2 regions of the Shewanella sp. NKUCC06_TVS genome follow, and region 2 is predicted to be linked to the other one. Evidence: predicted binding sites of a transcription regulator. Region 2 holds the regulator's gene; the other holds the start of a gene.
What was found. Region 2 encodes sigma-54, which starts transcription at its own class of promoters, with help from an activator protein. Its sites were predicted from a motif close to GTTGGCACGNNNNTNGNNT; they were not measured.
Positions count from the first base shown of each region.

Region 1 (6,204 bases), on a different contig from region 2:
TATACGAAATTTAATCAGTAACGCCATAAAACATCATGACTTAGGTACAGGTGTGATTACGGTTTCATGTGAGGCGTTTGATCAGCAGTATCGATTCAGTGTGATAGATGATGGTCCGGGGATATCAAGCTCATATCATGAAAAAGTCTTCGAGATGTTTCAAACACTTAAACCAAGGGATGAAGTTGAAGGCAGTGGTTTAGGCTTATCACTTGTGAGGAAAACGGTTGAAAGTTTAGGTGGAGAGATTCAGCTTAAATCGCAGGGCCGAGGTTGTTGTTTTTGCTTTAGTTGGCCTAAGCAAATAGTGAAAAAGGAGCTTCTATGAGCGCAGCAAATCACTATCAACAGGTCACCATTTTATTGGTTGATGACGATGACGTGGATTACATGGCCGTGCAGCGGGCGATGAGACAATTGAGGTTACTCAATCCCTTAGTGCGTGCTCGGGATGGGATCGAAGCATTAACTATTCTAACGAGTTTAGACACGATCAAAGGTCCGTATCTTATTTTGCTGGATCTTAATATGCCAAGAATGAATGGGTTTGAGTTCCTTGAGCGAATACGTTCAGATCCTTCTCTTTCTTCGTCTGTCGTTTTTATGCTCACCACGTCGAGTACCGATGAAGATAGGATGAAAGCCTATAGCCATCATGTGGCTGGTTACATGGTTAAAACTGATATGAAAGACGGTTTTAACAATATTTTTAATATGCTTGAAGGTTATTGGCGAATAGTGGAGCTCCCATCCGCATAAGGTGAGTATATGGATTTACTACTGATCGATGATGATGAAGTTGATAGAACTGCGATCATCCGAGCACTCAGACAGTCAAAGTTGACTTTTAATGTGGTCGAAGCAAATTGTGCATTTGATGGTTTAAATCTCGCATTAGAACGTCATTTTGACGGTATTCTATTGGATTATTTATTACCCGATGCTAATGGCTTAGAAGTGTTGATCAAGCTCAATGCCATGACGCAAGACCAGACCGTAGTCGTTATGCTGAGTCGCTATGAAGATGAGAAACTGGCTCAGCGCTGTATTGAACTAGGGGCACAGGACTTCTTGCTTAAAGATGAGGTCAACTCGCGGATACTAACTCGTGCAATTCGTTATGCGAAACAAAGATCTTCAATGGCGTTGGCGTTACGTAATAGTCACCAAAAACTAAAAGAGCTAGCTGAACACGATTCGTTGACTAAGCTGGTTAATCGCTATGGTTTTGAACTTTGTCTTAATCGAGCGATAGCAAGGGCCAAACGTTGTCACGACTATTTAGCCGTTATCTTACTCGATTTAGATGATTTTAAAGCGATCAATGACACTCTAGGCCATCAGACGGGGGATATTCTTTTAGTTAAAGTAGCCGCTCGATTAAGTGAAGTACTACGAGATGGCGACATTATTGCCCGTTTAGGTGGGGACGAATTTGTCGTGCTAGTCACTGATAATGATTATAAATATTTCCCTATGATTGTGGCTAATCGATTGCTCAAAGTGTTTGAGGACGTATTTTGTCTCGGTGATAACGATGTGCTTATTGGTGCCAGTATCGGTGTGGCTTTTTATAATGAAGCGGCTTCGAATAGTTCTGAGCTGATGAAATGTGCCGATATTGCTATGTATCGCGCTAAAAAAATGGGCCGAAACCAGATTCAGTTTTACTCAGAAGCTTTAGATAAAGAGGTGCGTTACCGTAATCATATCGAGTCGAGTTTGCGTACTGCCTTAAAAAGAAATGAATTTAAGGTTCATTATCAAGCGCAAGTGAATGCGAAAACCCATCAGATGGTGGGGATGGAAGCCCTCGTCCGTTGGCAGCATCCTGTGGATGGTATTATCGCCCCAGATCAGTTTTTACCCATAGCCGAAGAGATCGGATTAATGGAGGACATTGATGACTGGGTACTTGAGCAAGCCTGTACACAGGCATTGAGTTGGCTAACCCAATTACAGCCAACAGGGAAAGAATTCACCATTGCCGTTAACCTGTCTGCATCGCAAATTGGAAATGAGAACCTGTTTGATAAAATAGCGAATACGCTGACTAAGACAGGACTTCCTGCTGTAGCATTAGAGCTTGAAATTACTGAAAATTGTCTTATTGAAGATCCCCATGAACATGCCAAAATGCTCGATAGAATCGCAGAGTTAGGGGTGCGTTTTGCCCTTGATGATTTTGGGACGGGTTTTTCGTCCTTAGAACATATCAAATTGTTTCCCATTAGCGTGCTGAAAATCGATAAAAGCTTTGTCGCTTCCTATGATAAGGATGATAAAGACACTCGTTTGCTCGCTGCATTACTTAACTTCGCCCATGGGTTTAATGTCATATCAGTAGCTGAGGGCGTTGAAACGATTGAGCAGGCTGAGTTTTGCACTTCTCGCCATTGTACTGTATTACAAGGTTATTTGTTTTCTCGTCCCTTAGATGCAACGGAGTTTGAGGCTAAGTATATTCTGCCGCTGTTAACTTAAACCGAGTTCCGAGTGTGATAGGTCTTGAAGTATTTCATTAGCATAATGATTTCGTCTGGTGAGGAATATTTTCTTGCTTTACACTGAGCAATAGACAAATATCAGCCCCTTTTTCTGTCGCTGTGCTTTTGGTGCCGCAGAACGGTTTATTCACTCATGCTTAAGTTGGTCACTCAGCAATGAAAATAGGTATTTTATCCCAATTCCCCCAGTTGTATTCGACACAACGTTTAGTCGCGGCTTGCCAAAGTCGTGGACATGAAGCGGTCGTGATCAATACGCTGAATTGCTACATGAATATTAATTCTATTAAACCTAGCATTCATTATGAAGGTACTGAATTAGTTGGGTTTGATGCCATCATTCCGCGTATTCATGCTAGCGTGACTTTTTATGGTTGTGCCGTTGTACGTCAGTTTGAAATGATGGGTGTATATGCCGCGAATGATTCAATCTCCATTGCGCGTTCGCGGGACAAATTGCGGGCACTGCAACTACTTTCCCGCAAAGGGATTGGCATGCCAGTGACGGGTTTTGCCAATAAGCCAAATGATATCCCAGATCTCATCAATATGGTGGGCGGCGCTCCGTTAGTCATTAAATTACTCGAAGGCACTCAAGGGATTGGTGTCGTACTCGCTGAAACTAAAACGGCTGCTGAGAGCGTGATTGAAGCATTCTTGGGACTCAAAGCGAATATCTTAGTACAGGAATACATTAAAGAATCCAATGGTAGTGATATTCGTTGTTTTGTTGTCGGTGACAAGGTTGTTGCTTCGATGAAACGTCAAGGTCCCGAGGGTGATTTCCGCTCAAATCTGCATTTAGGTGGTTGTGGTGAGGTGGTAAAAATCACCTCTGTTGAGCGTAAAATGGCTATTGCCGCAGTGAAGGCGATGGGATTGGTTGTCGCGGGAGTAGATATTTTACGTTCTAACCGTGGCCCACTGATCCTTGAGGTTAATTCGGCGCCAGGCATTGAAGGGATTGAACAAACAACAGGGATTTCAGTGACTGAGCCCATTGTTGAATATATCGAGAAAATGGTTGCGGCCCGTAAAACAAACCGGTCAATTATTGCCTAGTAGGTGATGGTGATAAAATGACGCCACTTTTTAAGGTGGCGTTTTTTATGTTTAGAGCTTATAGATCAAAACTGTAGGAATATCCGAGTACTAGTTTGGCATCATCATCGGTGAGATCGGTATCAGAGACCATAAATGACACTGTGCCTATGCTGGTATCTGCGCTGAGAGTCACGTTATAGTCGGCATAATTATCTTCGCCAAACCAAGATTGGACGACATCACCGTTTGAGTAACCATAGTGCACTGATAAACTCAGCTTTTCAGTGAGAGGAACGGATACCGTCGCGGCAAGATAACTGAGATCTTTATTATCTAAAGGATCGGCGGCCAGATCGTCACCGGCATTGATGACTTGGGAGTAAGCCAGTTCGAGCCATTTCCACGTGACAGCAGCATGGAGCTCACCAAAATCAATACTGCCCGGTGCGTCTGGATAGGCGTAGTAGAGATAGCCAAAGTCGTAGCTGATGTCTTCGGTAATACTGCCGCCATAACCCGCATATAGATCAAGCTCGTAGCTAGTATCATCACCAAAATCCACATTCGATGCCCAAGTTCCCGCATAAAATCCAGAATCGTGGCTGTAGTCAAGGCCACCTTGGATTGCGACCGCATCTTTAGTTTGGGTCGCACCGCGCCATAGATAATTAGAGGTACCGCCAATGTTGCCTGATACGGCTGCAAAGGCGTTGCCTGCCAGTAACATTCCCGTCGATAAGGCCAAAACGCTGTACAGTGATTTCTTCATGCTCATCCCCTCGATTGACTTATTTATCGATTCACCATTGGCACACTCAAAGTCAGCTGTGTTCATTAGTGCATCTTGGTTTTTTTCTAAGGAAGGATTTGCTAATCACATGCCACTATTACAATGCCATGTAAAACAAGGTATTAGAACTCACAATGTTAATGAAATGTTTTTATTTGCCAGTTTGTGGGGCAGAGGCGCACTTTTGTTGTGCAAAAAATATTCAGTGCTTCACTGGAATTGGGCAAAAAAAACGCCTCACAATGGAGGCGTTGTATTGAATTTTATAACTTAGTTTACGCTGTCACGTAGGGTTTTACCCGCTTTAAACTTAGGCACTGTCGCTTCAGCAATTTGAATTTCTTTACCCGTTTGTGGGTTACGGCCAGTGCGAGCGGCACGAGTCGCTGTTTCAAAAGAACCGAAACCTACGATGGAGATTTTGTCACCATTTTTCATTGATTCGGTAATAGCTGCTTCAAAAGACTTCAATGCGCGTGCTGCTTCTACTTTCGTTAGATCGGCATTTTCTGCAATTTTGGCGATTAGTTCAGTTTTGTTCATTTTTATTGTCTCTTCTTTCCGTAGATTTATTTGAAATAAGCGTGCCTAACATGCCATAAGGTTTAGCACTTGGAAAGCCTTTTGCGTCTAGCGTGCAGCAGGATGTTCAGTAAAGCGCAGAATATTTACTCAGTTCGTGACTTAAGTTTTATTCTGGTTTTATTCTTCTAACAGTTGATAGAGTAATTTTTTAACAAGTTTGGGTTCAAAGGGTTTGTCACATAAGGCATTTACACCCGCTTGGGACACATTGCTGAGGTGGGTATCGTTGGCTTCGGAAGACACCATCAAGATGGGAATGTGCGATTGTTGGCTTTCATTGCGGATAAATTGTGTCAAAGCTAGCCCATCTACACTCGGCATATTGTAATCAGTGATCACTAAGTCGAACATATTGTGTTTCATTAACGCTATGGCTTGCGCGCCATCCTCGGCCTCGGTAATCAGCTTCATCCCTAAGTTACCAATCGTACGTTTAATGACGTTTCTTGCCATACGGCTATCATCGACCACTAATACACGCACATCTTGTACATCGAAATTACTGAGGTCGAGTTCATCGTGGCTGAGTAAATCAATCGTGGCATTCAATGCTGTACCTAAATGGTCGGCACTGAAGGGTTTAGGTAGAATCGCTACTACACCCGATTGGCGGAATATTTCAAGTTGCTCACGGCGGCACTCACTCGAGACCAGCATAAATTGGATATCTTTGCAGTCAGCGTTGGCCCTTAAGCAGCCCAAGAGATCGATGGCAGTGCCATCATCGAAATGCATGGCGCTCGCAATAAGGTCAGGTTTATGGCGAGCAATAATATCTTTAGCCGCTTCTATGTTTTCTGCGGTTTGAATGCTGAGAATGCCTTCTTGTTGTAAGCGCTGAATAATAATTCGACGCTGTGTCTCTGAAGGTTCTACTAAAAGAATGGAAAGTTCGCTGGGCGATAAATGGCTCATAGTCTACTTCAAGTTAAGAGTCGTAAGTATTTTACTGGGTCGCTAAGCTACGCTATTGATAACAGCTTAGCAACAAAGTCCATTACTGAGTTTGGCGGGTCAATTGGCGGGTCAAATAGTGTCTCGTGACCTTAGAAAATGCGATCCAATACTGCACGAGTAAAATAACAATAATGCTCACTGTGAGTGGCAACATAGGAATGTTGTGGCCAGAAACAACTACTTTTACATCCTCAGGGGTAATGCGATAGGCAATAATTGCTGTAATCCCCAGTGCCGAGAATCCTAAGGTTTGCATGCCAATATAAATCTTCAACACTAAGCTAGACCACGGCGCCCGTATGAGTATGCCAACGAGCACGG
Region 1 covers NZ_JAHKQX010000007.1:99,779-105,982, forward strand. Annotated here, with positions in the region: gene KO531_RS09685 (CHASE domain-containing protein) at 1-328, shown strand, start outside; gene KO531_RS09690 (response regulator) at 325-759, shown strand; gene KO531_RS09695 (GGDEF domain-containing response regulator) at 769-2,484, shown strand; gene rimK (30S ribosomal protein S6--L-glutamate ligase) at 2,664-3,569, shown strand; gene KO531_RS09705 (TorF family putative porin) at 3,628-4,320, opposite strand; gene KO531_RS09710 (HU family DNA-binding protein) at 4,612-4,884, opposite strand; gene KO531_RS09715 (response regulator) at 5,044-5,841, opposite strand; gene KO531_RS09720 (hypothetical protein) at 5,924-6,204, opposite strand, start outside.
Region 1: a site for sigma-54 is predicted at 4,419-4,437, ahead of KO531_RS09705 (TorF family putative porin). Genes of this name have one in related genera too.

Region 2 (6,204 bases):
TGTTAAAAGTCTGCAATGTGATGCACTGTGGTGATGACTTACCGCTCGTCAACCACGATATTTGCATCACAGAAGCCCTGTACGAAATCTCCAAGAAAGGCCTAGGCATGACGGCGATTATCGATGATCAGCGCAAGCTGGTTGGTATCTTCACCGATGGTGATTTACGCCGCGTTATCGATGCCGAAGTGAATTTACGCACGACGCCCATTGCCGATGTGATGACCCGTAACTGCGTCACGATCACAGATAATGTGTTGGCCGCCCAAGCACTGCAAGTGATGGACTCAAAAAATATCAACGGATTAATTGTTATCGATAAAGATCGCCATCCTATTGGCGCTCTTAACATGCTCGATATGGTAAAAGCAGGAGTCATTTAATGCCACAGCAAGGATTTTACGGCCCAATCAGTGATGATGTGTGGCAACGGGCGCAAAAGATTAAACTGTTAATCTGTGATGTCGATGGGGTGTTTTCCGACGGCCGTATTTACTTGAGTAATAGCGGCGAAGAGCTCAAAGCCTTCCATACCCGCGACGGCTATGGCGTGCGATCACTCCTCACCAGCGGTTTCAACCTCGCCGTGATCACAGGACGTCAATCCAAAATCGTTGAAAACCGTATGACAGCCCTTGGTGTTACCCATATTTACCAAGGCGTAGACAATAAGTTCGAGCCCTATGAAGCATTGCTCGCACTTTATGGTGTCACCCCAGAAGAAGTGGCTTATATCGGTGATGATATTGTCGATCTCCCCGTGATGAATGTCGTCGGTTTAGCGGTCAGTGTTGCTGACGGCCACCCCTATGTACGCCAACACGCCCATTTTGTGACTACGCTCAATGGTGGCCACGGTGCACTGCGTGAACTCACAGATCTGTTACTCCTAAGTCAAAATAAATTCACTTCGGCCCATGGAATGAGTATATGAGTCGTGTGACACTCGCGATTATCGCTTTTTTTGGAACCGCACTAGCGCTTTACTGGCAGGTCCAGAACAAACACAGCGGTGATTCCGATAACAGAGTAAAAGATCAAAATACCCCAGATTTCATCGTTGAAGATCTGCGCAGTGTTGAGTTCAATGAGCAAGGACTAGTGAATAGCCGTGTGACGGCGAAACACATGGAACATTATGATTCAACGAATCAAACTTTCTTTACTCAACCTGTTTATCTTGTTTATCCAGACCAAGGTAAAGCACAATGGCAGCTCAGGGCAGATCAGGGCAAGCTAAACAAGGAAACTGGCAAGGTTGTATTAGAAAATAATGTTATTATCGATGCCATTAGCCCAGAAGAACCGATTCAGACCTTGTCCACCAGTTATCTGGAACTCGATCTCAACACTATGATAATGACCTCTGACCGTACCATTTACGTCACAGGGAAAGATTTTAATATTCAAGGCCAAGGCCTTTATGCCGACCTCAACGCGCAAGAAGTGCAATTGACCAGTCAGGTAGTAGGAACATATGAAGCAAAATAACGTATTACTTGCCAGCCTAATGCTAATTATGAGCATGAGTGCTTTCGCGAAAGTGGGCGACTTAAAGCAAGAAGTCAAAATTAAAGCTGTGAGCCAAACTGCGGATATCAAAAACAACCAGATCATCTTCTTTGGTCCAGTTGAAGTTACCCAAGGCTCAATAAAAATCCAAGCAAATGAACTGCGTGCATTTTCCGCTGAAGGTGAAAATAGCAAAACTTTGGTCGCCACAGGCAACCCTGCTACGTATAGCCAAATATTAGACGATGGTCGCCCAGCATCGGCAAGCGCGAAAGAAATTCGTTACGATATGGCAAGCCGCACCTTAACACTGAAAGGTATGGCGTCATTAGATCAAGCAGGTAGCCAAGTTACAGGCAATTTAATCCGCTATAACATGATTCAACAGAAATTGATGGCCGAGAGTACTGGCAGTGGTGACGATCGCGTGATCACTATTATTCAGCCTGAAAACTATCAAGATGATGCTAAATCAGACGCTCCGGCGGATAAACCTGTAAAAAAGCAGGACTCTAAATGACCCAAATCACCTTAAGAGCACAAAATCTGGCGAAAAGTTACAAGAGTCGCCAAGTGGTTAAAGACGTCAGTCTGACGGTAAAAACCGGTCAAGTCGTTGGCCTACTCGGTCCAAACGGTGCAGGTAAAACCACGACTTTTTACATGGTTGTCGGGCTAGTGAAGAGCGATAAGGGACATATCTTTATCGACGATGATGATTTAACCGCAGATCCTATGCATCTGCGTGCCCGCAAAGGCATAGGTTACTTACCGCAGGAAGCCAGTATCTTTCGTAAGCTAACTGTTCATGACAACATCATGGCCGTACTGCAAACTCGTAAAGAACTTAAAAACGAAGAACGAGAAGAAGAACTAGAACATCTGCTCGAAGAGTTTCATATCACCCACATCCGTGACAGCCAAGGCATGTCATTGTCGGGTGGCGAACGTCGTCGCGTCGAAATTGCGCGGGCTTTAGCCGCTAATCCTAAGTTCATTTTGCTCGATGAACCGTTTGCCGGCGTCGATCCTATTTCGGTTATCGACATCAAGAAGATTATCGAACAACTCAAAAGTCGCGGCCTTGGCGTACTGATCACAGACCATAATGTCCGCGAGACATTAGATGTATGTGAACATGCTTATATTGTGAGTCACGGAAACCTGATTGCCGAAGGAACTCCAGCAGAGATCTTAGACAATCAGCAAGTTAGGGCTGTGTACTTAGGTGAACAATTCAGGCTATAGTTACTCGAGCGAAGCCTATGGAGACAATTTATACCGCCATTGGGCTTCACTCAAAATGATAATAAGCGACCTCCTCCAACAATAATAACGTAGGGATCAGCGGTAACATGAAAGCGTCACTCCAGCTCAAACTGGGTCAACAGTTAACCATGACGCCACAATTACAACAGGCCATACGTCTGTTGCAACTGTCGTCATTAGAACTGCAGCAAGAGATCCAGCAAGCATTAGATTCTAATCCCCTTCTCGAGCTGGAAGAGGATCAATTCGACGCCACTAAAACCCCTGTAAACCAAACGCTATCCGATACGGACTTCAGTGAATCTAGCACTCTGCCACCAGAAAAAGACAGCTCCACCATAGACACGGCAGAGTCGCTAACCAAAGAATCCATGCCCGATGAGCTCCCCATGGACACCACATGGGATGAAGTGTTTACCGCCTCCCCAAACTCAGGCCCCGGCGGCAGTCGTGAAGACGATATGCCCTTCCAAGGCGAGACCAGTGAAGGTTTGTACGAACACTTAGAATGGCAAAAAAACCTCACGCCGTTTTCTGAAACCGATTTAGCCATTGCCACCGCCATTATTGATGCCATCGACGATCAGGGCTATCTCACCCAAAGCACTGAAGAAATTCTCGAAGCCATGGGCAATCCTGAAGTTGAGCTTGACGAAGTCGAAGCCGTACTCAAGCGCATTCAGCATTTTGATCCCATAGGCGTTGCCGCCCGCGATTTAAGTGAATGCCTGTTGATCCAACTGTCGCATTTCGCCGCTGATACTCCCAACCTAGAAAACGCCCGTATGCTGATCAAAGATCATTTAGATCTGATCGCCGCCCGTGATTTTAGGTTATTGATGCGTAAAACTAAATTAAAAGAAGATGAATTAAGGGATGGTATAGCACTTATCCAAACCCTCAATCCTCGCCCAGGTTTGTTGATCACGCCCAATAATGACGAATACGTTATCCCAGATGTGTCTGTGTCGAAGAAAAATGGCCGCTGGGTTGTTGAGCTTAATCCTGACTGCATGCCAAAAATCAATGTAAATCAACATTATGCTTCTATGGCACGCAGTACCAAAAACCAAGCCGATAGCCAATTTATTCGCGGCCATCTGCAAGAGGCTAAATGGTTTATTAAGAGCTTAGAAAGCCGTAACGATACTTTGCTTAAAGTTGCTAATTGCATAGTGCAATATCAGCAGGGTTTCTTTGAGTACGGTGAAGAAGCCATGAAGCCTATGGTGCTTAACGATATTGCCGAAGCGGTAGAAATGCATGAGTCCACCATCTCACGGGTCACAACTCAAAAATACATGCATACCCCTAAGGGACTTTTTGAACTAAAATACTTCTTCTCTAGCCACGTCGGTACTGACGATGGTGGTGAGTGCTCATCCACAGCAATCAGAGCCTTTATAAAGAAACTGGTGGCAGCGGAAAACCAGAAAAAACCATTAAGCGATAGTAAGATGGCTCAACTTCTGGCAGAACAAGGGATCAACGTAGCCCGCAGAACCATTGCGAAGTACCGAGAGGCTATGCTTATTCCACCTTCTAATCAGCGTAAAAGTTTATAACCTACAGTGGATATCGGAGGACGTTTCTATGCAAATAAACCTAAGTGGGCACCATATCGAAATTACCGAATCGTTACGTGCATATGTAGAAGAAAAGTTTTCAAAACTTGAACGCCATTTCGAACAGATCAATAATGTGCACGTTGTGCTCAATGTTGAGAAAATGCAGCAGATTGCCGAAGCGAGAATAAACCTCATAGGTGGTGAAGTTTTTGCGACTTCAGAGCATGCTGACATGTATGCCGCTATAGACGCCCTGATTGACAAGCTTGACCGTCAGGTTATTAAACACAAAGAGAAGTTAACAAAACACTAATAATGGAACTTTGTACCATACTGCGGCCGGAGTGCACTACCTGCGCCACTCCGGGCAGCAAGAAAAAGGTACTGGAACTCATCAGCGACTTAGTCGCTGCCCAGTACCCGACCCTCTCATCTCAAGAGATATTCGAAAGCCTAGTGGCGCGCGAAAAGATGGGGAGCACAGGTATAGGTAACGGCATCGCCATTCCACATGGTCGACTAGCCGATATAGATCAGCCCATTGCCATACTAATTAAGTGTGAAGAGCCGATAGCATTTGATGCTATCGATAAGCAACCTGTTGATATTTTATTTGCACTACTGGTGCCTGCAGACCAATGTCAGCAGCACTTAAGTACCTTGTCTTGCATGGCCGAAAAGCTGAGCGACAAGCAAATATTAAAGCAATTACGCAAGACGCATGATGAAACGGAACTCTATCAGGTAATCACTGGATGAAACTGGTCATAGTGTCGGGCCGCTCAGGCTCAGGCAAATCTGTCGCCCTTAGGGTACTCGAAGATCTCGGCTATTATTGTGTCGATAACCTTCCCTTGCCATTGATTGGCAGTTTGCTTGAGCAACTCAAAGGCAGTAACGATCTCGTCGCCATCAGTGTCGACGTGCGTAACATGCCTGAGCAGGATAAGGTCTTAGTAAAACAACTCGCTAGCCTACCTCCAGATACTGAGTTAACGAGCTTCTTCCTTAACTCCAGCGATAAAATTCTGCTTAAGCGTTACAGCGAAACCCGCCGTTTGCATCCTTTGTCGAAGAGCCGAGTCTCTTTGCAAGAAGCGATAAAGCTGGAGGGAAAACTGCTCGAGCCTATGTCAAAACTGGTCGATCACTACATAGATACGTCGAATCTGAATATCTATGATTTAAGCGACCAAGTCAGACAAATTCTCCTTGGTAGTGTCGATAAAGAACTCGTGATCAACTTCGAGTCCTTTGGCTTTAAGCACGGAATGCCCACCGAAGCCGACTTTATGTTCGATGTGCGCTTCCTGCCCAATCCCCACTGGGAGCTGGCGCTGCGGCCATTGACTGGCTTAGATGAACCCGTAGCTGAGTTCTTAAATCGCCAACCACTGGTCAATAAGTTCATCTGGCAAATCGAAAATTTACTGGAGACTTGGCTGCCACACCTCGAGCGTAACAATCGCAGTTATTTAACTGTGGCCATTGGCTGCACAGGTGGACAGCACAGATCGGTTTACGTCGCAGAGCAATTGGCAAAACGCTTTAGTAACGGTAAACATAAAGTTTATGCCCGTCATCGAGAGCTCAATAATGCCAAAGCTTGAACGTCAGATAACCATCTGTAATAAGCTCGGTTTACATGCCCGTGCCGCCACTAAGTTGGTGGTACTGGCTTCCGAGTTTGATGCGACCATCACCTTAATCCAAGGCGATAAACAAGCATCGGCCGCCAGTGTACTTGGATTACTAATGCTTGAAACTGGCATGGGTAAGACCATCAAGCTTATCGCCGAAGGCCCAGATGCAGAGCCGGCTCTCGATGCCATTTGTGCCTTAATCGACGCTAAGT
Region 2 covers NZ_JAHKQX010000004.1:75,565-81,768, forward strand. Annotated here, with positions in the region: gene KO531_RS05750 (KpsF/GutQ family sugar-phosphate isomerase) at 1-383, shown strand, start outside; gene kdsC (3-deoxy-manno-octulosonate-8-phosphatase KdsC) at 383-934, shown strand; gene lptC (LPS export ABC transporter periplasmic protein LptC) at 931-1,491, shown strand; gene lptA (lipopolysaccharide transport periplasmic protein LptA) at 1,478-2,032, shown strand; gene lptB (LPS export ABC transporter ATP-binding protein) at 2,029-2,760, shown strand; gene KO531_RS05775 (RNA polymerase factor sigma-54) at 2,868-4,346, shown strand; gene hpf (ribosome hibernation promoting factor) at 4,375-4,662, shown strand; gene ptsN (PTS IIA-like nitrogen regulatory protein PtsN) at 4,665-5,108, shown strand; gene rapZ (RNase adapter RapZ) at 5,105-5,959, shown strand; gene KO531_RS05795 (HPr family phosphocarrier protein) at 5,946-6,204, shown strand, end outside.